Regions from separate parts of the Bacillus sp. PK6-026 genome, predicted to be linked through region 3. Evidence: riboswitches for the same ligand, from Rfam matches in the RefSeq annotation. Region 3 holds a riboswitch; each other region holds the start of a gene.
What was found. A riboswitch is a leader RNA that binds a small molecule or an ion and turns the genes downstream of it on or off. The one in region 3 is predicted to bind S-adenosylmethionine.

Region 1 (7,684 bases), 2.1 Mb from region 3:
GCTGACATGATCAAACAGGCTTTCAATTCCGGAGGACAGTCACAGGAACATCGCCAGTCAGGCCATACGGCAAACGACCAGCATCAATCAAGCCATATGACTGCCCCGGTTAATGTCATGAACGATCAGACTGCAAACCAGACGATGTTCGATAACGACCAAAACTATTCATAAAAAACGGCCCGCACGAGCAATCAAGCTGTGCGGGCCGTTCTTCTTTTACACTTCTGCTTCAATGATATTAGTACGGTCTTGGTACGTGTCTTTTTCAAGTTCATTTGTTGCTTTGCTTGTGACAAGTCCTGACGTCATGCTGCCGCTGACATTAAGAGCCGTACGCCCCATGTCGATGAGCGGCTCAACCGAAATCAGCAGTCCGGCAAGCGCTACGGGCATATTTAACGCCGAAAGGACGAGAAGCGCTGCAAATGTCGCACCTCCGCCGACGCCTGCCACTCCGAAAGAGCTGATCGCAACAACAGCGATAACCGTGAACAAAAATGACGGCTCAAGCGGATTTTGTCCGACCGTCGGCGCAATCATGATCGCGAGCATTGCAGGGTAAATTCCGGCACATCCGTTTTGTCCGATGGACAGTCCGAAGGAACCGGCAAAGTTTGCAATGCCTTCGGGAACACCGAGGCTGCGCTGTGTTTTAATGTTCAGCGGCAAAGCGCCTGCGCTTGATCTAGATGTAAACGCGAATACAAGGACCGGAAACGCCTTTTTCAAGTATGTGACAGGATTTAAACCGCTGAATGTAATGAGCAGCAGGTGAATGATGAACATGACGATCAGCGCCACATATGAAGCGATGACAAATTTGCCGAGCTTGGCAATGCTGTCGAGATCGCTCGTTGCAATCGTTTTTGTCATGATCGCCAATACACCGTAAGGCGTCAGCCTCAGAATCAACGTCACTACACGCATAATGATCGCATACACGGCATCAACCATCTTTTTGAAAAGCTCAGCTTGTTCAGGCTGTTTTCGATTGACCCCGAGATACGCGATTCCAAGGAAAGCCGCAAAAATAACAACGGCGATCGTTGATGTCGGTCTTGCTCCCGTAAAATCTAAAAACGGATTCCCCGGAAGAAGCTCGACAATTTGCTGTGGAAGTGTTTTGGCTTCCATGTCCTGCGATTTCTGTTCGAGTTCCGCCCCTCTCATTGACTCTGCCTGGCCTTGATCCACATGGACAGCCTGCAGGTCGAAAGCAAGTGCGGACGCGATTCCCACCGCAGCAGCGACAGCTGTCGTCGCGATCAAGAGGCCGATGATCAATCCGCTGATTTTTCCGATATTGTGCGTCAGTTTAAGCTTTGTAAAAGCACCCAAAATCGAGATGAATACAAGCGGCATAACGATCATCTGCAAAAGCTTCACATAACCGCCGCCTGCAATATTAAACCAATCAGATGTCTGCGTAATCGTTTCTGAAGACGAACCATATATAAAATGCAAAGCGAATCCAAAAACAATGCCGATTCCCAGAGCGGTAAATACCCGCTTAGAAAACGAAACATGTTTTTTTTGCATCATATAAAGGAGCGCCATCAGGCCGAGCATGACGATAATATTAATAACAACAAATAATGTCATGGTAACAAAAGCACCCCCAGAATTTTTTACATTTAAAAACTATAGTACAACAAACCTGATTGGTCAAGTAGGAATTATCGATGTATTTCAATATATGACCCGGGAATCAATTGCGCGACTGACATTTTATTCGCCGATGTCTTTCAGTGGAACAAAAGTCGGCAGCTGTGCACCGTCAAACTCTTTTTTGATCAATTCAGCGGTATCGTCTGATTGGTACAGCTCAACGATCTTTTTCAAATCTTCACGGTCCCGGTCTTCTGTTCTGGCCGCAATAATGTTGATGTACGGTGTCGCTGTTTCGTCTTCCAGTTTAATCGAATCTTTGACAGGATGGAAGCCGGCGTCAACCGCTATGCCGTTGTTGATAACAGATGCAGCGACGTCGGGAAGCACGCGCGGCGTTTGCTCTGCGGCCACCGTTGTGATTTTGAGTTTTTTAGGATTTTCTTTAATCGCATCAAGCGTTCCGTTTCCGTCAAATCCGTCCTTTAATTGAAGCAGGCCGGCGGACTCCAACAGGAGCAAGGCTCTGCCCATGTTCGTCGCTTCGCTCGGAACAGCGATTTCCGCGCCGTTTGGTATATCGTCAGGCGAATCATACTTCTCGGAATAAATGCCCATCGGAGCGATGATCGTTATGCCGATCGGCGAAAGTTCAAGATTGCGTTCCTTTTTGAATGCATTAAAGTAAGATATCGTCTGAAATGCATTGGCGTCAATGTCACCGCCCGCCAAAGCCTGGTTCGGCTGAACATAATCAGAATATTTGACGATTTCAAGCTTTAAGCCTTCTTTCTCGGCTTTTTTCTTCACAAAGTCCCAGATTCTTGTATCCGTTCCGCTGATGCCGATTTTAATGGTTTTCGCATCAGAGTCTGCCGCACACCCCGCGATCACTCCCGCAAGCAGCAGTAAAATGATAACAAATGTGAACTTTTTCATCATAGCTGTCTCCCTCTCTGTTTATCTTCTTCTCAATTTTTTGGACAGAACGTTTCCGGATGTCTGCAATCCCTGCACAACGATGACGAGAATTGCAACCGTGATGATCATCGTCAGCGTGTCAAACCTTTGGTAGCCGTATGTGATCGCCAAATCCCCAAGACCGCCGGCGCCTATCGCACCAGCCATCGCCGACGCTCCGACCAATCCGACCGTTGCCACCGTAAAACTCAGCACAAGCGAACCGAGCGCTTCCGGAATCAGAAACCGGAAGATGATCTGCCGCGGAGTCGCTCCCATTGCTTCAGCGGCTTCAATGACTCCCGGATCGACTTCAAGCAGAGAGTTCTCGACGAGCCTTGCGATGTAAGGCCCCGCATAAAAAGTCAGGGGAACAATCGCTGCCGATGTGCCGATGGACGTCCCCACAATCAGCCTTGTCACCGGAATTAAAGCAACCATCAAGATGATAAATGGAACGGAACGGAAAATGTTAATGATCATATTGACAACCGTAAAAACTGCCGGATTTTCAAGCAGATGCCCCTTCCTTGTGACAACCAGCAAAATGCCGAGCGGAATGCCGATCACGCTTGAAAATAAAAGCGAGAAAACCGTCATTTGAATCGTCTGAACCAGTGCGTCAATGATTTGGTCATATGTAACAAGCATGCTTATACCTCCCTGATGCGAATGTTTTCTCTGCGGATATATTCGAGCGCCCGCCCGATTTCACCGTCTTCCCCCTGCAGTTCAACCGTCATACTGCCAAACGGAATTCCCTGAAGCTCTGTAATCGTTCCGTGCAGAATGTTGACTTCTACGTCAAACCGCTTTGCCACTTGCGAAAGAAATGGCTTCCCGGAAGATTCGCCGACAAATTGAAGCTGGTAGAGATGCTTCACATTTAATTTTTGAATCGATTCAGGTATCTCGTGGTCGATGGCTGATTTGACAAAGCTTTTGGCCGTTTCGGTTTCCGGCGCGGAAAACACGTCAAACACGCTGCCTGATTCAATGATCCTTCCTTTTTCAATGACCGCGACTTTGTCGCAGATTTCTTTTGCCACATTCATTTCATGAGTGATCAACAAAATCGTGATGTTATATTGTTCGTTGACGCGCTTCAGCAGCTTCAAAATATCGCCGGTCGTCTGCGGGTCAAGCGCGGATGTCGCTTCATCACAGAGCAGAACCTCCGGATTTGTCGCCAGCGCCCGGGCAATGCCGACGCGCTGCTTTTGGCCGCCCGACAGCTGATCCGGATAATCGCGGGCTTTATCCTCAAGTCCGACAAAATGGAGCAGTTCCGTCACTTTTTGCTTGATTTCGGCTTTCGGTGTTTTGACAAGCGCGAGCGGCTCAGCGACATTAGCGAAAATCGTCTTTGAATTTAACAGGTTAAAATGCTGAAATACCATGCCGATCTTCCTTTTAACAGCTCGAATCTCAGCTTTCGACAGAGACATCAAGTCTCTTCCGCCGACGAATACCTTTCCGGCCGTCGGTTTTTCAAGGAAGTTCACACAGCGGATCAGCGTGCTTTTCCCTGCGCCGCTGAATCCGATGACGCCGTATATTTCCCCTTTATCTACATGAAGGTCGATTCCATTGAGCGCATGAACCTTCTGTCCGCCGCTTTCATAGACCTTTTCAACGCCTTCAAATGTAATCATGATGATCTTCCTCCTCTTTTTGGCTAACAAAAAAGGCTCCCTCTTAAAAAATAAGAAGAAGCCTTAGACGACACGAAGTAAATAGAGTGGTCCGCTCTCTTCTTATCTTCCAAGCCCGTACGGCTTGTTGGATGTGGCACAGTATTCTGCTGTATGCAGAACCCGCTGCCGAGGCTTCATAGGGCCAATTCCCTCCGCCTCTCTGAATAAGAAGTGTTGATGCATGAAGTTTTACCTAACTTTACAGCTTCTTTGAAATGTTGTCAATCAGAATTGTGAAAATTTCAAAAACCCGCTTTTTAATGCTTTATTTTTCGCCCTGATTATTAAATTTCACTTTTTTTAAAAAAATTGTGTTTAGCAGTTGTAATTTCGCTTAAACACTGGTAAAGTAAAGGTAATTATTTTTGTTCGAACTATCTTTAAGAAGAAAGTTTTGTAAGAGTTTTCGTCTTGGAAGTTTGTTTTAGAGCAAGAATAGTGAATTTAAGCGTTATCGCTTTAGGAGGAAATTTCATGCTAGAAGGTAAAGTAAAATGGTTTAACTCTGAAAAAGGTTTCGGATTCATCGAAGTTGAAGGACAAGACGATGTATTCGTTCATTTCTCTGCTATTCAAGGCGAAGGCTTCAAAACTTTGGAAGAAGGCCAATCTGTATCTTTCGAAATCGTTGAAGGAAACCGCGGACCACAAGCTGCTAACGTAACAAAAGCGTAAGCTGTGAACCGCTGATCTTCATACAGGACTGCTGACCGAATGTCAGCAGTCTTTTTATATTTAAAAAAAGCCTGACGCCCGGAAAACCGGCGTCAGGCTTTTTTTGCGAAAACCGCTTATGAAGCGATGTCTCTTTTTGTGAATGCACCAAAGGCGAGCACATGAAAAACGATAAAATAGACAGCCAGCACCACAATCGAGAATCCCAGCGTCATGTCTGAAACAAGCGGAGATCCGTCAAAGTATTGAGTGAGATCAGTGTTGGCAAATAAGATGTATTTCACCCAATCAAATTTCGTTGCGAGCAAGTTTGTCACCGTTCCGCCCATTGCCAAAAGGAAAATTGAAATACCTACGGCAAGCGAGCTGTTTCTGAAAACAGCTGAAATCATAAAGGCCATTGTCGCCATCATCAAAAGCGATATTGAATTCAGCAAATAGCTGCCGGCCAAGTGCAGCAGCAGGCTTTTTTCTTCAACGGTTCCATCGGCGTACGCCAAGTGAACCTGGCTGCCGTCGCCTGCCCCGAATAAAGCAAGGCCTGTGATACCCGCGCTTGCGAACAGAATGAAAAGCAAAGCCAATGCAAAAAGCAGAACTGTAAAATATTTTGCCAGCAAAATTTTAAAGCGGCTGATCGGCCTGATGACAAGCAGCTTCACCGTTCCCCAGTTGAATTCATTCGCAACGATTCCCGCAGCCACCGTGATCACAAACAGACCGAGGAGAGGAATGTTGCCGCTCGCGTCGCTGATGAACGACAGGGCCGAATAGTCCCCGTCTTCCGGCAAATCGTGCTTGATTCGATACTCATTAATGGCGGTCGACCGTTCATAGCTTTTTTCAAGTGCCGGATTATTGACCCCTTTAAGTTGTTCTTTCATATCTTTATTTTCCTGCATCAATTCTTTTTTCCAGTCCGGGTTTTGGTCTGTCTCTCCGATCATCTTTGTGAGAACGCCCAGCCCGATGGCAGATAACAGCAAAATCGCAATCATGACATATGTGCCTTTTCGATTAAAAATTTTGATCCATTCATTTACGATGAGATTAAACATGCTGAGCTTCCTCCTTCTCTGCGGTGATTTCCAGGAACCGGTCTTCCAGCGATTTGTTCACAGCCTTCACTTCATATAGGCGGACACCGTTGTCTGACAAGTGTTTGATCAAATCAGGCACTTCATCTTTTTGAAGGCTGAGCTCTATCCCGCCTTCCGCTTCGTCAACCTTCATCTTTTTGAAGGCAGCCGCTTCCCGCATCAGAGCCTGATTGTCATCCGCTTGAATATAATAGCGCTTCTTTTCATCCCGAGCGGGTCCGTGCACATGCTGAATATCCCGGAGCTTTCCGTTCTGGATAATGGCGATCCTGTCGCACATCAGCTCCATTTCTGAAAGCAGGTGGCTTGAAACGATGACCGCCATACCTCTTTCTCTCGTCAGCTTTCTTAAATGATCGCGAATTTCCCGGATACCGGCCGGATCAAGCCCGTTCGTCGGCTCATCGAGAATCAAGAGCTTCGGATCGTGCAAAAGGCTTTGGGCCAGGCCAAGCCTTTGTCTCATTCCTAAAGAATACGTTTTGACCTTATCGTTGATCCTGTTTTTCAATCCGACAAGCTCGACGATTTCGTCAATTTTCTGTTTCGTCACGCCTTTCGTCATGCGCGCGTATTGCTGAAGGTTTTGATAGCCCGTTAAAAATTTATACAGTTCCGGATTTTCAACGATCGCTCCGATATGCCGCGCGGCCTTTTCAAAATTTTCTTTTACGCTGACGCCGCACACGGCGATTTCACCGGCGGTGATGTTCATATGCCCGACAATCATCCGGATCGTCGTCGTTTTTCCGGCGCCGTTCGGACCTAGGAAGCCGAATATTTCGCCTGCCCGAACGTCAAAGCTCAGGCCGTCGATAATCTTTTTCCCCCTGATCGTTTTTGATACATTTTTTAATTCCAAAAGTGTTTCCACTGTTTCTCCTCCAGCCTTTTCAATTTTTTTCTTCAATAAACCGTTTCAGCCATTCCAAAAGCGACATTCCGGATTCCTCGCGCAGCTGTTCGACATCCTTTTTTTCTTCAATTCGGCCATTTAAGACGACGACGACCTCATCCAAAATTTGTTCAATTTCATGAATCTCATGGGTGGCGATGACGATTGTCTGCTTATCAAGCTCCAAATATGTAAGAAGGCTTTTGACGATCGATTCTCTCACCATCGGATCAAGACCGGAAAACGGCTCATCAAGCAGCACGACTGCTGCATCGCGCGCCAATGTGAGCGCGAGCTTCAGCCTGCCCCGGTTGCCTTTGGAAAGCTTGCCGATTTTTTTATCCCCGTCGATTTTCATGTCCTTTAACAGGTCCCACGCTTTATTTATACGGAAATCGGAAAACTGGGTTTCATAAAAGTGAATCATATCCTTGACCCGAAATGGATCGTAGAACATATCGAGCTCTGTTAAATAGGCGATGTTCTTCGTCTCCTTTCTGGCTGCCGGCCGCCCTCCGATCAGCACCGAGCCCGAATCCGGAAACGAGAGCCCTGTGATCAGCTTCAAGATCGTAGATTTGCCGCTGCCGTTCGGTCCTGTCAACCCGTAAATTTTCCCGGGAGAAAGTGACAGATCGGCCTCTTTGAGCGCATACTCTTTGCCAAACTTCTTCGTGACATTTTTCAGCTCAATCTTCATTTGGGATCTCCTTTCTGAAGAAAACGGTCAAGTTCCAACAACATGT
Region 2 (7,684 bases), 1.6 Mb from region 3:
TTTCGCCGTAGCCATTGAACCGCAGACATTGCAGTAGAAGCTGTGTTCGAATTTCAGCGGCGTAATGCCGATCTCTTCCGGCGCGAACTGATCGAACAGTTCCTGCGCTTCATATGTGCCGTAGTAATCGCCGACTCCGGCATGGTCTCTTCCGACGATAAAATGCGTACATCCGTAGTTCTTTCTGACAAGCGCATGGAAGATTGCTTCCTTCGGCCCCGCATAGCGCATCGCCGCCGGAAAAACGCCGAGAAAGACGCGGTCTTTTGGATAGTAGCCGTCAAGCAGCACCTGATAGCTTTCCATGCGGACATCAGCCGGAATATCGTCTGATTTTGTTTCCCCGACGAGCGGATTGAGGAAAAGACCGTCTACTGTCTCGAGCGCCGTTTTTTGAATGTATTCGTGCGCTCTGTGAACCGGATTTCTCGTCTGGAATCCGACGATCGTTTTCCAGCCGAGTTCTGCGAATTTTTTTCTTGTTTCCAAAGGTTCGAATGTGTGGGCCGGGAATTGCTTTACGCTCCGTTTAATGAGAGTGATCGGCCCGCCCACATAAACGCTGCCGCGGTCAAACAATTTTTTGACGCCCGGATGCTCGAGTTCGTCGGTTTTATAGATATTGACGGCTTCCGTTTTCTTGTCCGGCGTATAGATGTCTTCGATCTCGATGACGCCGTATGTTTCCCCATTATAGGTGAGGCGGACGGTGTCCCCCGCTTTTAAGCTTGAAGCTTTTTGCTCGTCAACAGGCAGAGCGATCGGAAGCGTCCATACTTCGCCGCTTGACAGTCTCATATTTTCGACAACGGACAGATAGTCTTTCTCTGTCATAAAGCCTTGGATCGGGCTGTACGCACCGATTCCGATCAGCTCCAAATCTGAAAAAGCCATTAAATCCAATTCTATTTCCTGTGCGATATGTTGAAAATCGTATGCTTCATTGACGCGGTTAACCAATACACCGCCGTGTGGTGCTAAACTCATAAACTTGTTTCCCCCTACTTTGTGTTTAAATTCCTCCGCCTTGTTCATGGACGGAGCTGTGCTCTTTTTTGACTGCTCTCATCAGGCTGATCGTCCCGACAGATGCCAGAAGGACGCTTGTGACGACGATGAGAGCATAATAGTCTCCTTTTAATAAAAGGCTGACCAGCATATAAGACAGGCTTAATGAAAGGAACGGCGAGACGACCCATACTTTCAGCATCGTTTTGACCACTTGTTTATGAAAGACATTGCCGCCGTTTTTTGCCATTCCCATCCCTATAATAGAAGATGATGTGACTTGCGCAAGCGGAACCGGCAAACCGAAAATCGAACTGATGATGACAAGCCCGGCTCCTGTTCCGGAAAGGATGATCCCCTCTCCTTTTGAAAATTTCGTTATTTTTTTGCCGTTTGTTTCAAGAACGCGCCTGCCCAGTAAAAGGGCGCCCAGCGCGACAAACAGTCCGCCGTAGAGCGTTCCTTCCCCGACTGTCAAAACATGCGCCGCCACCAGAGGTCCGACAGCATTTGCGACATTGTTCATGCCTGCTGAGAAGGCTTCAAAAAACCCGGTGATCAACAGAATGACCGCCAAAACCTTTGCTTTCTTTCCCGAGGCTGGACGTTTGATCGTTTTTTTCATGATGTTTGCCATCGCAAATGTAAAGGTAAAAGCGACGATTGGTACAACGACCCAAAATGAGACGATGACAAGCAAAGATTTCACATATAAAACCTGGTAAGCGACACCTACTCCGACAACAGATCCGACCGTCACTTCACTTGTCGAAAGCGGGATGCCGAGTACATTTGCGATAAAGAGCGACAGTGCCGCCGAGCCGATAATAATGCAGACGATTTCAAGCGAAATCACCCGTTCGGGAATGATGCCTGAGCTGATCGTTTTCACGACGTTTCCTCCGCCGATGACGGCGCCCGAGAGAACGCCTGCTGCACAGATTATTAGTGCGTGAAACTTCTTTTTGACGGCTTCAGATCCATAGGCGATTCCCATTGAAGCAGCTGCACCGCTCGCTCCGATATTCATCGCAAAAAACATGCTAAATAAAATGGCGGCAAGTTCCATGACTCATCTCCTTACTCGTGTAATCCGCATTCTGTTTTAGCCGATCCGTTCCAGCGGCCTGATCGAAGATCATCCATTGTAAAGGCCGGAGAGGTGCACGGAGCGCAGCCGATGCTCGGGTAGCCTTGATCATGAAGCGGATTGTACGGGAGATCGTGCTTTGTCACATATCTCCAAATATCCTTCCACGTCCAATGAATGAGCGGACAAACTTTGATAGACTTGAATTTTTCATCTTTGTTCAAAAAATTCGTTTTGCTCCGCCCGGGCGATTGCTCGCGGCGCAGGCCCGACAGCCACGCCGGGTAGCCTGAAAGCGTCTCGCGGAGAGGAATGACCTTCCTCATTTCACAGCAGGAATTCGGAGCGGTCTTCCATAGTTCGTCCCCATATTCTTTCGCCTGCTCTTCGACGGTAAGCTCCGGTGTTTTCATGATAATCTGAAGGCCTGGATATCGTTCTTTGACAGCGTCGATCGTTTCATACGTTTCTTTAAAATGAAATCCCGTATCAAGGAAAACGATGACCGCATCTTTTTTCACCTTATAAATCAAATCGATCAGGACGATTCCCTCAATTCCGAAGCTGCACGCATATACAAGCTGATTTCCGTAATGTCCGTATGCCCATTTCAAGACGGACAGCGCTCCTTTATAAGAGTCATCTTCCTGAAAAGAGATATTTGGTTCTTCCCATGTGCTGTAAGTAAAAATTTTCGGTTCCCCCTTTTTTCGCCAACAAAAAAACGGCTTCCAGCAGAAAAAAACTGTGAAAACCGCCTCTAGTTTGTCTAGTCAGCTATTTCAATCTTATTTTTTCATTTTTTTCGATTTGAATGACTTTGCCGTCCTGAACAACGAATGTGATCGATCCGTAATTCATGTCTTTCAGCATGTCTTTCATTTTGATGATCACCTTTTCAAGCTGTTCATCTGTCTTCACTTCTAGCTCCTCCTCTGCCCCTAAAAATTAAAATCTTTCTTCCAAATTTGAAAGAAAGACGAGGAACTCCGCTATTCCTTATCTCTCAAAATGAGGGCATTTTGCTGGAAGTAGCACCTTACGCTTCACACGCAGGTTGCCGGGTTTCATCGGACCAGTCCCTCCACCGCTCTTGATAAGTTTGCTTTTGTTATTTTAAAATTTTAGCACAATTCGAACAAAAGTCAACCCGACTTTTTTTATAGGATTAATAAAAAATAAAAATAATCCGATTTTACTATTTTTAAATCTGTAAAAAGACGCAAAAAAAGCCGTTCTCCCATTAGGAGAATACGGCTTTTATCATTAATCCATCCAAGACTTGCTTTCAGGATCCGCCTTCCATTCTTTCAGTTTGGCGGCATCCTGTTCGCTGATATATCCGCCGGCAAGCGCAGCCTCTGTCAATGTATCGTAATCAGTCAGCGTACGGTATTCAACGCCCGCTTCGCTGAAGGCGGCGGCAGCTTTAGGAAGCCCGTAAGTGAAAATGGCGGCGACACCGAGCACTTCACATCCCGCCTCTGTGAGAGCGGCTGCCGCTTCAAGGACGCTTCCTCCCGTTGAAATTAAATCTTCAATTACAACGACTTTTTGTCCTTTTACAACAGCGCCTTCAATTTGGTTTCCTTTGCCGTGCGCCTTCGGTTTGCTTCTGACGTAGCACATCGGCAGGCTCAGCCTGTCGGCGGCAAGCGCGGCATGGGGGATTCCTGCAGTTGCCGTACCGGCGATCATTTCGGCTCCGGGAAACTTGTCTTGAATCAGTCCGGCAAGCCCTGAAGCTATATCATCCCTTACTTCCGGATATGAAAGCGTCAAACGATTGTCGCAGTAGATGGGCGACAAGATGCCGCTCGCCCATGTAAACGGCTCGTTCGGGCGCAGGAAAACCGCTTTGATTCTTAATAAATGGTTTGCAATGTCTGTTTTCATGCCTTGGTTCCCTCCCACTCATGTCCTATTCTTCTGTAGGCTGACACAGGATCTTCTGCCTGTGTAATCGAACGGCCGACAACGATCGCCGACACGCCTTTTTCCCTTGCGTAGCCAGGCGTCGCCACCCGGACCTGGTCGTTGTTTTTGTCATCCGCCATGCGAATTCCGGGTGTCACGGTCAGAAAATCTAAAGACGCGGCCCGGTAAATGTGTTCGGCTTCATGGACGGAGCAGACGACACCGTCAAGTCCGCTTTCTTTAGCCAACTTGCTGTAGTGAACAACTGTATCGAGAAGCGGCGTTTCAATCAGCAGCTCTTGCTGAAGCATTTCTGAAGACGTGCTTGTCAGCTGGGTCACAGCAATTAATGAAGGGCGTTTTCGGCCTGCCGGAGTCCCCGCTTCAAGGCCTTCAAGCGCCGACTCCATCATTTGCTTTCCGCCTGCTGCGTGCACATTGACAAGGCTGACGCCAAACCCCGCCAGCCTTTTCATCGCCTTGTATACGGTCGTTGGAATGTCGTGGCATTTTAGATCAAGGAAAATGCGGCAGCCGCGCTCCTGTAACTTTTCAAGGATGGCCGGCCCTTCCTGATAAAAAAGCTCCATGCCCACCTTCACGAAAAGCTCTTCTCCATGAAACCGGTCCAAAAACGCATATGTTTCCTGTGCTGATGCAAAATCAAGCGCGATGATGGGCGGCGTATGTTTCATCCTTCCAGCTCCTTCCGATACACTCGTTCAACGAACGGTATCCGTATTTTTCTAAAACGCGCGGCAAATCGGCGATGATTTCGGGACAAACAAACGGATTAACAAAGTTTGCGGTGCCGACGGCGACTGCGCTCGCACCCGCCAGCAAAAACTCAAGCACATCTTCCGCTGACTGGACACCGCCCATGCCGATGATCGGAATGCTGACTTTTTGGCTGACTTCATGCACCATTCTGATGGCCACCGGTTTAACAGCAGGGCCTGATAATCCGCCGGTTTTGTTCGCCAAGATCGGCTTTCCCGTTTTTAAGTCGAGCCGCATCCCGATCAGGGTGTTGATCATCGTCAAACCGTCCGCTCCCGCTTCTTCTATGGCAAGAGCGATGTCGGTAATATTCGCGACATTCGGCGACAGCTTCACATAGACGGGAACGCTCGCAACCTCTTTCACCGCTTTCGTCAGCTCACTGGCCATTTCCGGCTGCGTACCGAAGGCGATCCCTCCCGTTTTCACGTTAGGACAGGAAATATTCAGCTCGAGCGCATGAACATTCGGCGCTTTGCTGATTTCTTCAGCCACTTCAACATAATCGTCGATCTGCGAGCCGGCGACATTGGCGATAATCGGTGTATCGAACTGTTCGAGCCACGGCAATTCGTGTTCCATGACAGCCTCTAAACCCGGATTTTGCAGACCGATGGCATTAAGCATGCCGGCTTGCGTCTCGGCGACGCGCGGCGTCGGGTTCCCGAAGCGCGGTTCGCTCGTCGTCGCTTTAATCATGATCGCACCGAGACGTGAAAGATCGTAAAAGTTCGCAAATTCTCTCCCGAATCCGAAGCAGCCTGAAGCCGGCATGATCGGATTTTTCAATTGAAGGCCCGGCAAATTGACTTCGAGCATCATAACAGCACCTCCTGGGCTTTGAAAACAGGACCATCAAGGCATACCTTCACATAAGATGTTTCGCTTTCTTCCGTATGGCAGACACAGGCAAAGCAAGCGCCGATCCCGCATCCCATGCGCTCTTCCATTGACAGATAAACCTCTTTATCCGGATAGCGCTGTTTTAAAGCTTTCAGCATCGGCGTCGGTCCGCAGGCCATTATGCAGTCAAACTGAAGCCCCTCGTTTTCAATGACATCTGTAACAAATCCCTTTGAACCGCGGGTGCCGTCTGCGGTTGCCACATACACACGCCCGAAACGGCTGAATTCCTGTTCGTAAAAGACGTCTTTTGCAGAAGCAAATCCTAACACATGGATCGCGTGCACCCCTCTATTTGTCAGCTGTTTGCTCAGCTCGTAAAGCGGCGGAACACCGATCCCCCCTCCGACAAGAAGAGCCGTTTTCCCCGGTTCAAGCGATTCAGCCGGAAAACCGTTGCCGAGCGGACCAAGGACATCGATCTGATCTCCTTCCTGTTTTAAAGACAGGAGACTCGTGCCTTCCCCATCCTTGCGAAAGATGATGGTCACCTGCCGGGCAGCTCTGTTGATGTCGGCGATGCTGATCGGCCGCCTCAAAAGCGGCGTGAGGGAATCTGAGACCTTGATGTGAAGAAACTGGCCGGGAGCGCCGCAAACTTCGGCAATCTCCCCTTCCAGTACCATTTGATAAATATGATCCGCGATACACTTGTTTGAACGGACTGTCATATACCCTTTTCTCATCTGACGGCCGCCTTTTGCTCAATTCTAATCGCCGGCATATGATCGGCGCGGAAGCTCATGCTTTCAAGCACCCGCAAAATCGCTTCCGCCGTATCAAGGGATGTCAGGCAGGCAACGCCGTTTTCAACGGATTCGCGTCTGATTCTGAAGCCGTCCCTTGCCGGCTGCTTCCCTTTTGTCAGCGTATTGACGACGAACTGCGCTTCCCCGTTTCGAATGACATCAAGGAGATTTGTGCCTTCTTCGCCGATTTTCCCGACGGTTTTAACAGGTACGGATGCGTCTCTTAAATAGCCGGCCGTTCCTTCCGTAGCCAATATTTTATAGCCGATCGCATGGAACCGCTTGGCGATCAATAGACCTTCCTCTTTATCTTTATCAGCAACTGTCAGGAGAACAGAGCCGTAATTCGGAATTTGGATGCCTGAAGCGATCAGTCCTTTGTACAGCGCTTTTTCCAAAGTACTGTCTTTGCCCATGACTTCCCCGGTCGATTTCATTTCCGGTCCGAGCGTGATATCCACTCTCCTCAGCTTTGCAAACGAGAAGACCGGCACTTTCACATATACGCCTTCCTGCTCTTTTTGAAGGCCTTCAGTATAGCCCATATCGGCAAGCTTCCCGCCGAGAATCACTTTTGTTGCGAGATTGGCCATCGGAATGCCGGTGATTTTGCTGAGAAACGGCACCGTGCGGCTCGATCTCGGGTTGACTTCAAGGACGTAAACCTCATCTTTTGAAAGGACAAACTGAATGTTGAGCAGGCCGACGATGTTTAAGCCTTTTGCAAGCTTAATCGTGTATGCTTCAATCTTTTTCTTGATGTCCTCTGAAAGGGATTGCGGCGGGTAAACGGCAATCGAATCCCCTGAGTGGACGCCGGCCCGTTCAATGTGCTCCATAATCCCCGGAATGACGACCGTTTCACCGTCAGAAATCGCATCCACTTCAATTTCCTTTCCGGTCAAATATTTATCGATCAAGACAGGGTGCTGCGGATTGATTTTCACTGCATTCTTCATATAATGGAGAAGCTCTGTTTCATGGTAGACGATCTCCATCGCACGCCCCCCAAGTACATACGATGGGCGGACAAGCACCGGATAGCCGATGTTGGCTGCGATTTCAACAGCGCCTTCCACAGATGTCGCCGTTTTTCCGAGCGGCTGAGGCACATGCAGCGTTTCAAGCGTCTGTTCGAACTTGTCGCGGTCCTCGGCGCGGTCCAAATCCTCAAGGGATGTTCCAAGAATGGCGACGCCCCGCTCCGCGAGCTCGTCGGCAAGGTTGATCGCAGTCT
Region 3 (7,684 bases):
ATTCACCGCAAAAGGCTTCAGCTGCAAACCCTTCAAAACAATATGATTCTGCAGAGATCGTATGAAAGATGAACCCTTTTTGAAAGGGTTCATTTTTTTGAAAAAAGTGATTGACAAAAAAGGACGATGTATTTAATGTATTAGGTGTACTATATCGAGTAATACAATTAACACACACATGTAAAGGAGTAATACTCATGAGTGATAAACATAAAAAAATAACGCCGATGGTGGTCGTGGCGTTTATCATTGCCTGTTCGTTCTTGTTTGTTCTTGCGAAGCTGGGCTATATAATTCAAGAAAATTTGGGATACGTGTTTTTTTAAAAGTGAATGACCTGAGATTGAACGAGAAAGAAGGGAGATAGATGATTCAAATCGATCCGAGAAGCTCTACCCCGATCTATGAGCAGATTATCCAGCAGATGAAAGAGCTTTGCTTAAAAGGGATAATCAAGCCTGGAGATAAACTTCCTTCTGTCAGAGAGCTTGCAACCATTATCATTGCAAACCCGAATACTGTCAGCAAAGCCTATAAAGAACTTGAACGGGAAGGAATAATTGAAACGTTGAGGGGGAGAGGAACGTATATTTCAGAAAACGCGAAAGTTACGCTTGATGAAGGGAAGATTGCGATGATTAAAGAGCAGTTAAAGCAGCTGATCATCGATGCGCATTACGCTGGGATCGACACTAAAAAGCTGCAGGAGTGGATGGCGGAAATCGACAAAGAAGTGAGAGGAGGGGAAGTGAATGATTGAGCTCAAATCTGTATCAAAAACCATTGACGGAAAACAAATACTCAAAAACATCTCCTTTAAGCTTGAGGAAGGAGAGATTTTCGGACTGCTCGGCAGAAACGGCTCAGGGAAAACGACGCTTCTCCGCCTGATTCAGCAAATCCTGCTGCCTGATGAGGGAGATATCTACTTCGGCAGCGTCAAGGTGAAGGACCATCCGCTCGTCAAGCGCAATATCGTCTATATGCCCGTTCAAAACACCTATTTCGAAAAATACAATTACAAACAGCTCGTCAATATTTTGCGAAACATTTATCCTGACTTTGATGTTACATACGCTAATGAATTAATGAACCGCTACGATATTCCCGAAACAAAAAAGTACAGGGAATTGTCTACAGGATTGAAAAAGCAAATGTCGCTGATCTTGTCATTTGCGATCCGGCCGGCGGTCATCCTGCTCGATGAACCGACAGACGGCATTGATGCCGTCACAAGACAAGATGTTCTCCAGCTGATGGTCGATGAAGTGGCTGAAAACAACACGACGATTCTCATCACATCCCACCGGCTTGAGGATATTGAAAGAATGTGCAACCGAATCGGTTTTCTCGAAGACAATACATTGTCGAACATCATGGATCTTGATGAACTGAAAGGCGATTTTATTAAAATCCAAATGGCATTTGAAGAAGATGTCAATTTGAAAATCAGGGAAAGGGAAATCCCTGTTTTGGATCACACCGGCGTGTTTTATACGGTGTTGATTCCGAAAGCAGACGATGTGAGCAAACAATTTCTAAAAAGTTTGTCTCCGAAAGTTTGGAACGAGCTTCCGGTCAGTCTTGAGGAAGTATTCATCGCGAAGTATGGAGGTAAGCGAAGATGGTAGACCGCGGACTTTTATATAAAGAGTGGAAACAGCATTTCTGGATTTTTTTAGTTGTGTTTGCAGCGGTGATGCTGAGTGAACCGTTTTCGATTTTAAATGATTATTTTCAGTATCAAGGATGTCTTGCGGAACAGAAAAAATTTCCCGATATAGAGTGCGTTTTATATAAAGATTATGAGATAAGCGGGGTCATGAGAATGTTCTGGATTGGCGGAGTCGCGCTTGCACTCAGCCAGATCGGGTTTGAACGGAGCAGAGGAACGCTTGATTTCACACTCGGGCTCCCTTATAGGCGAGGCATCATTTTCAATACGAAATATTTCTTGGGTATTACAATTCTTTTAACAGCCCAGCTATTATCTTACTTGTTATCTTATGCCTTAGTTGTTTTGTATAAGGTTGACGTCGTCAACTTTCACGAGTATTTTATCGGATCGGTCATATTCTGCTTTATGGTCTACTCGCTTGTCATGGCGGCGGGCGCGATGACCGGCAATCCGCTGGCCCAGATGATTGTTGCTTTTTCAACGTCGATTCTGCCTTATTTGCTGATCGGCCTTCCGATGGCAAACTTGCAGATTATCATGAGTTTCTTTGGGGTTAATTCTGCTTTATTTTCTCAGGATTCATATTTTTTAAATTATATAACGCCGATTGTGTACCTCGACGGTTTCGGCGTCCATAACGGCGGCTTGGCCTTTACGCTGTTGATTCCGCTGGTCATGGGGATCTTGTTTTATATAATCGGCTATTTTTGCTTTATCAAACAGCAGCTTGAACGGAACGGACATTTTTTTCTCTGGAGAAAAATGGATCGCCCGATTCAAATTCTCGTGATTTTATTTGGCATCTGGGGATTCGGCGCAGCCACTTCTTCTAGCCTGTTCAGCTATATCTTCGGTATGTTGATCGGTTCGGCAGTCGGATTCTTAATCAGTTACTTCTTGATTTTCAAAAAAATAAAACAGCTGTAATCCATAATGGAGAGGAGATTTACAAATGATCAGTGTAGAGCATATTCACCACTCATTTAAAGTCGGCAAAAAGGGGAGGGAAAATGAAATTAAAGTGTTAAAGGATGTCTCGCTTACCGTTGAAAAAGGCGAAATCGCCTGCATTGTCGGACGGAGCGGTTCCGGAAAATCGACGCTGTTGAACTTGATTTCCGGCTATATCGCCCCGACAAAAGGTAAGATCGTCATTGACGGTACGGATGTCACAAAGTACAGCGAAAAAGAATGGGCGGCATTCAGGCTTGAACATTTCGGCTTCATCTTTCAAAGTTTTCAGCTGATTCCGAGCTTGACGACTTACGAAAACATCGAACTGCCTCTGACTTTAAAAGGTGTTCATCCGTCTGAGCGGAAGCAGCGCGTCAATGAGATGCTTCACCGCGTCGGCCTTGAAAACCACGCTGGACACTATCCGAATGAGCTTTCAGGCGGACAGCAGCAGCGCGTCAGCATCGCCCGCGCTTTGATTTTGAATCCGTCAATCATTTTAGCCGACGAGCCGACCGGAAGCCTGGACTCCGAAACAGAACAGGAAATCCTCGAATTCATTCGGCAGCTGAACAGGGAGCGCGGTATTACATTCGTCATCATCACGCACGATGACGAGGTGGCATCGATCGCCAAAACGAAATTTCAGTTATCTGACGGCGTGTTAGAGAAAGGGGAAGAGACTGTTGAAGTTTAAGGATCAGTTGAAGTTCATTAGAAGAAATATGAAGAAAAACCGCCTGCGTGTATTCATGACCATTCTCGCAACAACGGTGGCCTGCGCGTTTTTAATCGTGCTCGCATCGGTCGGATTCGGACTGCAAAAATCGATGACTGAACAGCTGATGAAAGAACAGATTGTCACTGAAATTCAGGTTGTCGGAAAAGAAGGAAAGAGCGATCGGAAAGTTCAAAAGAAAGACTTGAAAGAATTCGAAAATCGCAAAGATGTGTCCGCGATTATCGAGCGCACGCAGGTGTTCGCACCTGCTGAAGCAAAGTTGGGCAACAGGACAAACAATCAAATGTCGAATATCACGATTACTGACATGGCTGCTGAACAAAAAGCCAATATTAAACTCGATCGCGGCCGCGTAGCGAAAACACCGAATGAAATCGTCGTCGGCTACCATTTCGGGAAGAATCTCTGGACGAAAAAAGAAGCCCAAGATTATGAAAAGCAGATGGAAAATAATGCTGAGGAAGTAAAAGAACCAAAAGGATACGCAGAAGATATTCTCGGCAAAACAATTGAATTAAAGATCTCAAAAATGGATGAAAAAACAGGAGAAGAAGGGAAAGCGAAAACATATGATCTGAAAGTTGTCGGAGTGACGAAAAAACCTTCTTATGAATGGGCAAGCGATTCAACGGTCTATGTCAGCAACGACATGCAAAAAGACATCACCGGATTTCTGAAGGCGGACAAAGACAACGGCACGATCGAAAAAAAGCTTTCGGTTTACGCGGATAATTTTGAACATGTCGGACAGCTGACAACAGATTTGGAGGATGAAGGCTACTACGTCGATTCAATAACGAAAAAACTCGAAAGCATCAATCTGTTTTTCATGGCTTTTAAAATCGGTCTGATCTTTGTCGGAGTCATTGCCGTTTTGATTTCAGCCATCGGGATTTTCAACACGATGACAATGGCGGTTACAGAACGGACGCAGGAAATCGGGATTATGAAAGCGATCGGGGCCAGCCCGAATGTGATCCGCCGAATGTTCCTGCTGGAAAGCGCCTATATCGGCATCTTAGGATCTGTTTTAGGTATTATCATTTCATACGGTGTCAGCTTTTTAGTGAACAAGATTATTCCTGTCATTTTATCATCGGTTTCAGAAGGAGAAGCGAGTGCGGCAGAGCTCAGCATCACCTTCTCGCATATTCCGGTCAGCCTTGTACTCATCGCCACCTTGATCAGTGCAGGCGTCGCCATTCTTTCAGGCCTGAATCCGGCCATTAAAGCGACAAGAACGAACGTGCTGACAGCATTAAGAAGAGAGCTTTAAGAAAAAAGCTGGCGGTATGCCGGCTTTTTTAACGTTTCGGAGGTCTGTACCCCGCATCACGCGCCTCCTGTTCTGTGCAGAACCAGCGGGCGACGTTTTTCGTGCGGTCATAATATGTACTTCCTGGTGTATGATAAATATGGTTGACGCTTCCTTTGATTTTGCACTCTTGTTTGCTTTCACCGCTGTTTTTCTTAGGGGAGGGCGCGCTGTGTGACGTTCCGGCCTGAGCGGTGGCGTTCTTTTCTTTTACAGTGGCTTCGGTACTGCCGCTTTTTTCTTCAGCCTTAGCCAGTTTTTCTGACAGCGATTTTGTTTTTTTCGTAAGCGAGTCTTTTTCTTTTGTCAGTTTTTCGTTTTCTTTTTTTAATATGTCATTCTCCGTTTTGGCTGCCTTCAGTTTTTCGTTTGCTTGATTGAGCTGCTGCTTTAATGCGGTTTGCTCCTTTTGTACAGCGCTGTGTTCAGTTTTCAGTTCCTGAAGCTCGGTTGTCAGGTCCTCTGTTTTTGTCTCATCGATGGCATATGTTTCCTCACTGTAATAAGGCGCAGAGATGATCAGGAGGAGAAGTCCGCCTGCAAAACAAGGATAAAAGAGTTTTCTGGAAAACCTTTTGCCTGGAGAAAAGATTCTTCTGATCAAATGAAATACAAGATAGCAGATGGAAAAAATAAAGGATAAAAACCCGATCAGCATGATAGATTCCATGATTCGTCTCCTTTCGTGTTTGATAACTATATTTTAGCTTAAAAAGAAAAAAATGTTTATACCAAAAAACTTCTTGCAAATCTAAATATTCAAACGTAAAATAAAGAAATCATTTAAAAAACCGAATATGCAGCTTATAAAGAGAGATGGAGGGACTGGCCCGGCGAAATCTCAGCAACCTGCAGCAGAGCAAGGTGCTAAATCCAGCAGAATGTCAGGCGCATTCTGAAAGATAAGTTGAACAACTCTTTCAGGCGCTGAAAGAGTTTTTTTTATTTTGGAGGAGGAGATATACATGAACAAGATATTAAAATGGACTTCCGTGCTGGGACTGTCCTTGAGCATGGCGCTTCTGACCGCATGCGGAAACAATGCCGAAAGCGATGGTAAAACGATCAAAATAGGCGCTACTGCAGGACCGTATTACGATATGGTCAAAAAAGCGATTCAGCCTGAACTTGAGAAAAAAGGCTACAAAGTTGAAGTGGTCGAATTCACCGACTATGTACAGCCGAACACGGCGTTAAGCGAAGGCGAACTCGACGCCAATTTGTTTCAACATGAGGTTTTTATGAAATCATACAATCAAGAAAACAATAAACATCTTGCTGCACTCATTTCTGTGCCGACCGCTCCGATGGGTCTCTATTCTGCCAAATATAACGACTTGAACGATGTCAAAAACGGGGCGGAAGTGGCTGTTCCAAACGATCCGGCCAATGCCGCCAGGGCATTTTTAACGCTCCAGGATCAGGGGCTGATTCGGCTGAAAAGCGATGTCGACACATTGAAAGCCTCTGTGCAGGATATTGCGGAAAATCCGAAAAAGCTGACATTTAAACAGCTTGAATCTGCCAATCTTCCAAGAGCGGTCGATGACCTGGATATCGCGGCTGTCCCGGGTAATTTCGCTCTCTCCGCTAATATGAAGTTGCAGGACGCGCTGGCGCTTGAGAACATGCCTGACCGCTACCGCAATCAAGTGGTAGTGGATGAAAAAAACAAAGACAAGCCATTCGCCAAAGATCTCAAAGAAGCGGTAAAATCCAAAGCTTTCGAAGATGCGATCGATCGGGAATTCGCCGGTTTCGGAAAGCCAAAATGGATGACGCAATCATAAAAAAATTCCCCCTTTAAAAAGGGGGTTTTTTATGTTGAAAATCGAAATCGTGTCAATTGAAAAAAATGGGCAAAACGAATAGAATCTAGAGGGAATGCTAAAGAGAAAGAAGGAAACGCTATGCCGCGCACATTATGGCTTTTGGTCATCGGAATGTTTATCAATGTCACAGGGGCATCTTTTTTATGGCCGCTGAATACCATCTATATCCATCAGCATTTGGGAAAGTCGCTGACAGCGGCCGGATTTGTGCTGATGCTGAACTCAGGGGCAAATGTGCTGGGCAACCTGTTCGGAGGATATTTATTCGATAAAATCGGCGGATTTAAAACGGTCGTACTTGGAATTGTGATCACGTTTGCGAGCCTTTCAGGCCTCGTCTTTTTTCACGAGTGGTTCCAATACATTCTTTTCTTAACATTGGCCGGTTTTGGATCAGGGATCGTGTTTCCGGCATGCTATGCAATGGCCGGATCGGTTTGGCCGGAAGGCGGCAGAAAGCCGTTCAATGCTGTATACGTGGCGCAAAATGCAGGGGTGGCAGTTGGTTCAGCGCTCGGCGGAATTGTCGCGTCTTTTTCATTTACGTATGTTTTTCTGGCGAATGCGATGCTGTATGCCGTCTTTTTCATGATTGCGATTTTCGGATTTAGACGCATCCGGTCTGAAAAAGCCATGCAGTCTTCTGTTTTGGATCATGCCGATTCAGTCAGCGGGAAATCTAGATTCTCCGCGCTTTTGGTTATATGTACGGGCTACCTGCTCGGCTGGGTCGCTTATTCGCAATGGTCCTCGACCATCGCTTCACACACCCAGGAGCTGGGGATATCTCTTGGGCAGTACAGCGTACTTTGGACAGTGAACGGGGCGCTCATTGTTTTCGGTCAGCCGCTGATCGGTTTTTTTGTGAAACGGTTTGCCGAATCGCTGAAAAACCAAATCGTGATCGGATTTGTCATTTTTATGATGGCATACGGAATTTTGTTTGGCGCTGAACGGTTTCCGGCGTTTCTTGCCGCGATGGTTGTGCTAACCATTGGCGAAATGCTTGTATGGCCGGCTGTGCCGACAATCGCCAACCGCCTCGCTCCGAGGGGAAAAGAAGGGTTTTATCAAGGGTTTGTCAACAGTATGGCGACCGGCGGAAGAATGATCGGGCCGCTTTTTGGCGGAATGCTGGTTGATTATTTCAATATGCAGCTTTT
Region 4 (7,684 bases), 1.8 Mb from region 3:
AGTGATATAATACCCCTATTCCTGTATCGATTGGGAGAGAGTAAAAATATGCGCAATTTGAAAAATCTATGGAAGAAAGTCAGGCTTTATTTGATCTTGGTAATGATCCCCGCCTTCATTATAAGCTTTTTTGTATACGAACAAGAACGAGAAAATATCACTGAAAAGCACCGTCAGACTGCGACTCTCATGCTCAATATTCACCGCAACCAAATCAACTACCTGATCGGCGAAACAGAAGCAAGGCTCAGCTCCCTTGCCACGGCCCTCAACCACCCTGTTAATGAGCAGCATATCAAACGAATCCTGACGGAAACGTATAAAAAAGAACCGCGTTTTTCGGCTTTATACCTTTTAAATAAAGACGGCGATGTCATGGTGAGCACGTCTCCCGTCAAAGAAAAAAAGAAGGTTTCATACAAGAACATTCTGCAAAAAGCGGAAAAATCAAAGAAATCCGTGATCACAGACGATATACATACAGTGTCGGACAGGCTGGAGCTGAATATTTTTACTCCTGTCTATGACAGCGAAGGCAGAACGACAAATTTTCTGCTGGCTTCGATCCGCGTCGATTATCTGAAAAATATCATGAACGTCCTGAGCCCTGAGCTTTATATCAAAATTCTCAACCAGAAGAATCAGATTGTCTTTACAGCAGGCCATTCTCCTCCTGAGAAGCCGGACGGCGGCACCGTCGATGCTTTTTTGGATCAGATCGACTGGAAGCTTGAAGTTTATCCGGAACCGGTCCAGCTTGATGAAATCGTTCACAGTCTTCTGCTGTCATTTTTAAGTATTTTCATTCTGCTGAATATTATGTTCCTCATGCTCCAGTATGTGCTGCTGAAGCGGCGGACCAAGCAGGAGCGCGCCCAAAATGAAGCCCAGAAGCTCGAATTAATCGGCACCCTGGCAGCGAGCACCGCTCATGAAATCAGAAACCCGCTGACAGGTATCAGCGGCTTTATCCAGCTCCTGCAAAAAAAATATCAATCAAAAGAAGATCAAATGTATTTCTCAATCATCGACCAGGAAATCCGGAGGATCAACCAGATTGTCAGCGAGTTTCTCGTGCTCGGAAAGCCGACGGCAGAGCAGTGGCAGCTTAACGCCATGAATGAAATGATTGACGAAATCATGCCGATTATTCATTCTGAGGCAAATTTATATAATGTGGAAGTGGAATTTCAAGACTATGGAGAAGACCCGGCTTATGTGTATTGTAAAAAAGATCATATTAAGCAGGTTGTCTTGAACGTCGCCAAAAATGCTCTTGAATCGATGAAAAACGGCGGAAAGCTGCTCATTCAAATCGAACATCATCAAGAGAAGGCGCAAATTATTGTGAAGGATATCGGAGAAGGCATTCCAAAAGAAATGATGGAGAGTATTTTCCAGCCTTTTGTCACGTCAAAGGAAAAGGGAACCGGACTCGGCCTTGTCGTGTGCAAGCGCATCATTTCCATGTACGGGGGAACCATTCAGATCGAAAGCGAACAGCATAAAGGAACGACTGTAACGATTACGCTGCCGACTTCAAAGGAACAGGTTGACTGAGGCTTCCCCGTTCCTGCAAAGAGCCTGCCTTTCACGGCAGCTCTTTTTCGTTCAGTCACTATGCCGTATATTTTTCAACGGTCAGACAGTCGATGCAGCCTAAAAAATCCTGCAGCAGATGGTCCGACGCATTTTCATTCATAGACAGTTTTTGATATTCATAAATTAATTGATCCAGCTCCTGGCTCCGCCTGATCGTTTCATCCCCTGTAAATCCATAGATTTCAGCGGCTTCAACCATCATTTGCCGCTTCTTGCTGATGGAAACGAGCAATGCTTCTTTTTCAACATAATTTTGCATACGCTTCACCCCTTACCGACATATCGTTTCTTAGAACCATCCAGATTTTGCGTACTTGAGCATTATTACAGATTATACTTATTTTGTAAACCTATTTCTCAAAAAATTATTTTGAAATCGAGTATAATAGAATTGTGGAATTAAAGGTGTAATACCCATCGATGAAATACGGCAAACACCTTTAAAAGAGTTCATGAGGATAGAAGGAGGTCTAAATGATGAAAAAACCAGTGTCAAGGCTCCGAACCATCTTTGCCGTGAAAGAAGCGTATTCAGGCCTCTTATTGTTTTTTAAGGCATTTAGAGCCTGGAGAAAGGGAGACTTCCCCTTATTCCCGAAAAAAACGATTTTACTGGCCGCGCTGGCATTGATTTATGTGCTGTCTCCGATCGATTTGATTCCCGATGTTCTCGCAGGTGTCGGCTGGCTTGATGACGCGGCTGTGCTCGCTTTTCTATTCAGGCAAATCACCAAAGAGCTGGACGGATTTGAAATACATCTAACGGGAGGAATAAACGGCAATGGCAAACAATAATATTCTCGGTATCAATCATCTCTTGTTTTCAGTCTCTGACCTGTCCGTCTCTATTTCATTCTATGAAAAGGTGTTTGATGCCAAGTGGCTCGTAAAGGCCGAGAAAACCGCTTATTTTGACCTGAACGGCATCTGGCTCGCATTAAACGAAGAGAAAGACATTAAGAGACAGGAAATCCATGACTCTTACACCCATATCGCCTTTTCGATTCAACAGGAAAATTTGCCGTTCTGGGAAAAGAAATTACGCGATTTAGGTGTAAACGTGCTAAAGGGCAGAAAACGGCATGAAGGCGACAAAGATTCAATTTATTTCTCAGATCCGGACGGCCATAAGTTCGAGCTTCACACCGGCTCTGTATTTGACCGTCTTCAATACTATCAAAATGAAAAACAGCATCTCTCCTTTCATGAAGGCCACATCAAGGCCCTTTATGACAGAAACAAATAAAAAAGCGTCCACACGGACGCTTTTTCATTATTGGCTCACACTCTCTTTCTCATAAATCGGCACCCAGCCCTCTGCCGTCACAAAGATTCTGACAGCCACGACTTTTCGGTCTTCCTGAAGCGTGAAATAATGGCGGGTGTTTTCAGGAACGGAGATCAAATCTCCCGGATTTAAGAGGACATCAAAAAATGTGCCGTCTTTTCCTTCTATCGCAAAGATGCCGTGGCCGCTGACGATAAATCTGACTTCATCGTCTGTATGATGATGTTCCTGTTTGAAATTTTTCAAGAGCTCATCGAGTTTCGGATTTTGGTCGGAAAGCGAGATGACATCGCTCGCTTTATAGCCGCGGCGTTCTGAAATGTCTTTGATTTCAGCGGCAAAGACGTCTAAAATCTCCTGTTTCTCTTCATCGGTCAAATCGTATTTTTCTTTTAAGCCGGCCGGCAGCTTTGTGATATCCCATTTTTCATAAATGACCTCCTGCCCCTTTAGAAATTGTTCTACTTCTTCCTGCTTTTCAATGGTCGTGTTTTGTTCATCATGGATTCGAATTGTTGCCATGCTTTCTCCCCCTTTTTAATTAACGTGGTAAGCCTGCAAAGCTTTCAGTTTTAAATGCCAGCTGAACAGGAATTCATACGCTTCAAGCATCCGCTTTGTCTCAAATGCCGTTTTTCCCCAGACGGTAATGCCGTGGCTGCGAATCAGCACTGCCCCTGAATCGCCTGAAAGGTGTCCGGCAAAATCCGCCGCCAAATCCGGAATATGAGCGCTGTTTTCGATAATCGGGATCGCAACCTCCGCATTTTCCTCCCAAAGACCGAGCGCCTTTATGATTTCCTGGCCTCTGAATGTCGCTTGCTTTTCTTTTGCGTAAAGCTCTGAGATGACATTGTTGTCAATCGTATGGACGTGAAGACAGCAGCCCGCGTTTGTATTTTGATAGACACGGGTGTGCAGCAGCGTCTCCGCCGACGGTTTCAGCGTATGTCCGGTCTCAGCCGGTCTCCCCTCTTCGTCCGCCAGCAGAAAATCCTCCGCGGATGCTTTTCGCTTATCTTTTCCGCTTGCTGTGATGAGAAATCGCAGCGGGTCTTCTGATACTTTGATTGACAGATTGCCGCTTGTCGCAGGGAACCAATCCCTTTCCGCAAGCTCTTTTTTTACCTCGGCAAGTTCGTGCCATTTTTGCTCAGGGTCCATTCTTTCACCTCCGCGGTCTCTTCAAGTATTCGCTTTACATCACGGAAATCACCGAATCCCGCATGCTTCAGGCCGAGCCCCTCACATTCCCGCAGCAAATAATCGCGCGCGATGCACAAGTCGGAACATTTGGCAGCTTCAACATCTGTAACAGAGTCCCCGATCATGACAACAAAATCGTCCCGGCCTTTCAGCCGGCGGATGATAGAAGGCTTGCAGCAGCCGCATTCATTTCCGCAGCTGCCGTCACACGGATACGGCCAGCGGATCTCGATATTGCGTCCTGAAAAGCCGGCCTCATTGCAGTAAATGCGTTCCTTTTCGACAATGCCTTCAAGCAGAGGATAGACGAAAAAGTCCATCCCTCCGCTCACGACGTAAAACGGAAGACCCTGCTCATCCAGGAAAGAGACAAACTCTGTAAACCCGGGGCGGATCTCGGCTTGTTTCATTACATATTCCATAATGTCTTCTTTCAGGCTTGACGGCAGCAATTGAAACATTCTGCCGACCCCGTCCTTAATCGATATGTCCCTGGACAGAACCCCGTCTTTTAAAGCGAGCCACTCTTCTGGAGCAAATTGTTTCATAATGCTGATGATGTTGTCGTTCGTTGTAATGGTTCCGTCAAAATCGCAAATGATAAGCGACTGCCTCATACGGAAACCTCAACCCTTCCCCATTTTTCAAGGGCGAGCTTTAAATCGGGAGAACGCTTTGCTTTTTCTTCGACTGGCTCCGCTTCCAGGACGGCATCAATGATCGCCCGAAACGCCCTTCCTCCGCCTGCCGCTCCGTTTGGATGACCGTGAATCCCCCCGCCTGCGTTGATGATATGGTCAATGCCGAAGTCTTTCATCAAGAGCGGCACCATGCCGGGGTGAATACCGGCCGACGGGACGGCGAATGTCGGTTTAAAAACGTCTTCCTTCGTGCATTCATCATATATGGCAAGCGCATCCCGCTTCGGCAGAGCAACGCTTCCGTACGGTGAAGGGAACAGGCTGAAATCAGCACCCGCATACCGGTTGAGCTTGCCGAGCAAGAGCGAATGGGAAAAACCGTAATGCGGCGACGAAGTGAGTGCGCCGCTTACTGCCGGGTGCGCCATGATCGGCAGCGGGATGTCGTCGTCTTCCGCAAGGCTTTGCAAAACATCGAGCCCGTAGGCAAACACATTCAGCAGCAACACATCGGCTCCGAGCTCGGCTGCTTTTCTCGCCTTCGATTTCAGCTCCATTGTCCTGCCCGTCAGGTTGACGGCATACAGCGTTTTGCGCCCTGTTTCTTCAAAAGCTGCCTCAAGCACTTTTTTTCCTTCCGTGATTCGTTTTTCAAAGGGGGCACTGCCTGTTTCGAATAAGATTTCATCGTCCTTGATCAAATCCACTCCGCCGAGCGCCTGCTGTCTGAGCTGTTCCTTCAAGTCTTCCATATCGCGGCCGATGACGCCTTTAAAAATGCTCATCAACAGAGGCCTTTCAAATTCGCCGATTTTTTTCCGGATCCCGTATACGCCGAATTTCGGGCCCGGCAATGATCGTTTAAAAGACTGCGAAAACTCCAAATCCGCCAATTTGATTTTTCCGTCGAGAGACAGCTTTCCAAAAACGGTCGTCAGCACAGCGGGAACGTCGCTTGTAAAATTGGCTTCCGGATAAGCGATGGTGACCGTTGCCTGTTTTTCCCCCAGCGCGCTTTCTGTTTCTTCGACCTTGACGACGCGTCCTTTATGCTTTTTCAGCTGTTCCTGCTTTAAGAGCGGCAGATCTGTCCACGACCCGACCGTCAGTCCGATCGCGATTTGCTCGGCCCGCTTTTCTGCGTCACATCCTTGATCTGTCAAAACATATGTTGCCAAAAGTTCACTCATTCTGTAGCTCCTTCCTGCTTCATGCATATAAAAAACCTCTTTTGCTGCTTTAGCTAAAAGAGGTTTCGCATTTCAGGTTCGAATCCTTATCTCTCAGCGTCAGCTGCAAGAATTAGCACCGTGCTTAAAAAGTCGGTTGCCGGGCTTCATCGGGCTTGTCCCTCTGCCTGCTCTTGATAAGAATATTGATTTTATAAATTATTTTGAATTATCCCATCGTTTTTCCCGGTTGTCAATGACTGTGGCCGGTCTTTTTGAATATATTCAGCTTGGCAATGCGCGAAGCCGCTTCCCGGAGCCGCTCTTCGCTTGTCAAGAGGCCGACTCTCACATAGCCTTCTCCGTATTTGCCGAAGCCGATGCCGGGCGCTGTGACGACATTCGCTTTTTCGAGAAGCAGATCGGAAAAAGCCTCAGATGTATACCCGTCAGGGACAGGCATCCAGGCGAAAAAAGAACCTTGCGGAGCATCCGCGTGCCAACCGATTTCGCGGACCGCACGAATCCATACATCCCGCCTTTTTTCGTAGCGCTCATTTTGCTCCTTGACACACGCTTGGTCTGATAGAAGCGCGGCTGCCGCGGCGTCTTGGACCGCTTTAAAAAGGCTGACATACATATGGTCCTGATAAAGGTTCAGCGCTTCGATCACAGATGCGTTGCCAACTGCAAACCCGACCCGCCATCCAGCCATATTATACGTTTTGGAAAGCGTGTAAATTTCGATTCCTGTGTCTTTTGCCCCCTCCGTTTCGAGAAAGCTGACAGGCCTCTTGCCGTCGTAGCCGATCGCACCGTAGGCAAAATCGTGGACGACGCAAATTCCGTTCGACTTGGCAAACCGGACAGTCTCTTCGAAAAAAACAGGCGTGGCTTGGGCACCGGTTGGATTGTTTGGATAATTTAAATACATGAGCTTCGCATTTTCTTTCACTTCCTTCGGAATCCGGCTGTAGTCAGGCAGAAACTGATTGCCCGCTGTAAGCGGCATCGTTTCCATGTTCGCTCTTGCCAGCTCAACGCCCGACCAGTAGTCGGGATAGCCGGGATCGGGAACGAGCACGGCATCCCCCGGATTTAACAAACATTGCGGAAGCTCGACAAGACCGGCTTTTCCGCCGAACAATACAGCGACTTCGCGTTCGGGATCGAGCTCTACGCCGTATTCCCTTCGATAGAACGCGGCTGCCGCCTCCTTGAGTGAACGGCTGCCGCGAAAGGAGGAATACTGATGGTTTTTAGGGTTGCGAACGGCTTGCGCCATTGTATCAACGATGTGATCAGGTGTCGGCTGATCGGGATTCCCCTGGCCGAGATTAATCACATCATGGCCGGCGGCGATTTTTTCATTCACCTTTTTCACCAAGGAAGCGAAAAACTGCTCAGGCAGCTGTTTCAGCACATCTGAAAGCTCAAATTTCATATGATTCACCCGCTTTTGAAAAATTCTTGAAATGATAGTCCATCATCATATATTGTTAAATGTAAAATGTAAAGAAAAAAATGAGGTGATCCAGATTGAAGCTGACAATTTCATGTCTGCAATTCGATATCGCATACGGCAATCCTTCTGAAAATTTTAAAAAAGCGGAGCAGCTGATCGAACAGGAAAGCCGGAAAGCGGATGTTCTTCTCCTTCCCGAGCTGTGGACGACGGGTTATGATTTAAAAAATCTCGGCTCCATCGCAGATGAAGAAGGCAGGCAAACGAAGAGATGGCTGCAGGAAACGGCAAAAGCAAACCGTGTCCATATCAT

Region 1: it holds a riboswitch for S-adenosylmethionine, as region 3 does, so the genes downstream of both, M1D59_RS05040 (methionine ABC transporter ATP-binding protein) here and M1D59_RS16485 (MetQ/NlpA family ABC transporter substrate-binding protein) in region 3, are expected to answer to the same signal.
Region 2: it holds a riboswitch for S-adenosylmethionine, as region 3 does, so the genes downstream of both, M1D59_RS08580 (YezD family protein) here and M1D59_RS16485 (MetQ/NlpA family ABC transporter substrate-binding protein) in region 3, are expected to answer to the same signal.
Region 4: it holds a riboswitch for S-adenosylmethionine, as region 3 does, so the genes downstream of both, mtnW (2,3-diketo-5-methylthiopentyl-1-phosphate enolase) here and M1D59_RS16485 (MetQ/NlpA family ABC transporter substrate-binding protein) in region 3, are expected to answer to the same signal.

Annotation. Positions count from the first base shown of each region.
Region 1 is NZ_CP096418.1:991,863-999,546, reverse strand. It holds gene M1D59_RS05060 (hypothetical protein) at 1-174, shown strand, start outside; gene M1D59_RS05055 (L-cystine transporter) at 220-1,605, opposite strand; gene M1D59_RS05050 (MetQ/NlpA family ABC transporter substrate-binding protein) at 1,732-2,550, opposite strand; gene M1D59_RS05045 (methionine ABC transporter permease) at 2,572-3,222, opposite strand; gene M1D59_RS05040 (methionine ABC transporter ATP-binding protein) at 3,225-4,226, opposite strand; SAM riboswitch class I at 4,326-4,439, opposite strand; gene cspB (cold shock-like protein CspB) at 4,743-4,943, shown strand; gene M1D59_RS05030 (ABC transporter permease) at 5,060-6,001, opposite strand; gene M1D59_RS05025 (ABC transporter ATP-binding protein) at 5,994-6,917, opposite strand; gene M1D59_RS05020 (ABC transporter ATP-binding protein) at 6,937-7,638, opposite strand; gene M1D59_RS05015 (GntR family transcriptional regulator) at 7,635-7,684, opposite strand, start outside.
Region 2 is NZ_CP096418.1:1,679,142-1,686,825, reverse strand. It holds gene sat (sulfate adenylyltransferase) at 1-987, opposite strand, end outside; gene M1D59_RS08590 (inorganic phosphate transporter) at 1,013-2,077, opposite strand; gene M1D59_RS08585 (phosphoadenylyl-sulfate reductase) at 2,089-2,790, opposite strand; gene M1D59_RS08580 (YezD family protein) at 2,876-2,992, opposite strand; SAM riboswitch class I at 3,095-3,201, opposite strand; gene pyrE (orotate phosphoribosyltransferase) at 3,365-3,994, opposite strand; gene pyrF (orotidine-5'-phosphate decarboxylase) at 3,991-4,710, opposite strand; gene M1D59_RS08565 (dihydroorotate dehydrogenase) at 4,679-5,614, opposite strand; gene M1D59_RS08560 (dihydroorotate dehydrogenase electron transfer subunit) at 5,614-6,384, opposite strand; gene carB (carbamoyl-phosphate synthase large subunit) at 6,381-7,684, opposite strand, start outside.
Region 3 is NZ_CP096418.1:3,246,630-3,254,313, reverse strand. It holds gene M1D59_RS16525 (YtzC family protein) at 1-72, shown strand, start outside; gene M1D59_RS16520 (hypothetical protein) at 198-326, shown strand; gene M1D59_RS16515 (GntR family transcriptional regulator) at 368-760, shown strand; gene M1D59_RS16510 (ATP-binding cassette domain-containing protein) at 753-1,631, shown strand; gene M1D59_RS16505 (ABC transporter permease subunit) at 1,625-2,605, shown strand; gene M1D59_RS16500 (ABC transporter ATP-binding protein) at 2,631-3,329, shown strand; gene M1D59_RS16495 (ABC transporter permease) at 3,319-4,650, shown strand; gene M1D59_RS16490 (sunset domain-containing protein) at 4,679-5,359, opposite strand; SAM riboswitch class I at 5,491-5,598, shown strand; gene M1D59_RS16485 (MetQ/NlpA family ABC transporter substrate-binding protein) at 5,655-6,479, shown strand; gene M1D59_RS16480 (MDR family MFS transporter) at 6,600-7,684, shown strand, end outside.
Region 4 is NZ_CP096418.1:1,474,290-1,481,973, reverse strand. It holds gene M1D59_RS07530 (PAS domain-containing sensor histidine kinase) at 49-1,560, shown strand; gene M1D59_RS07525 (aspartyl-phosphate phosphatase Spo0E family protein) at 1,619-1,861, opposite strand; gene M1D59_RS07520 (YkvA family protein) at 2,080-2,397, shown strand; gene fosB (metallothiol transferase FosB) at 2,384-2,848, shown strand; gene M1D59_RS07510 (1,2-dihydroxy-3-keto-5-methylthiopentene dioxygenase) at 2,876-3,412, opposite strand; gene M1D59_RS07505 (methylthioribulose 1-phosphate dehydratase) at 3,428-4,054, opposite strand; gene mtnX (2-hydroxy-3-keto-5-methylthiopentenyl-1-phosphate phosphatase) at 4,015-4,713, opposite strand; gene mtnW (2,3-diketo-5-methylthiopentyl-1-phosphate enolase) at 4,710-5,927, opposite strand; SAM riboswitch class I at 6,011-6,110, opposite strand; gene M1D59_RS07490 (pyridoxal phosphate-dependent aminotransferase) at 6,160-7,350, opposite strand; gene M1D59_RS07485 (carbon-nitrogen family hydrolase) at 7,446-7,684, shown strand, end outside.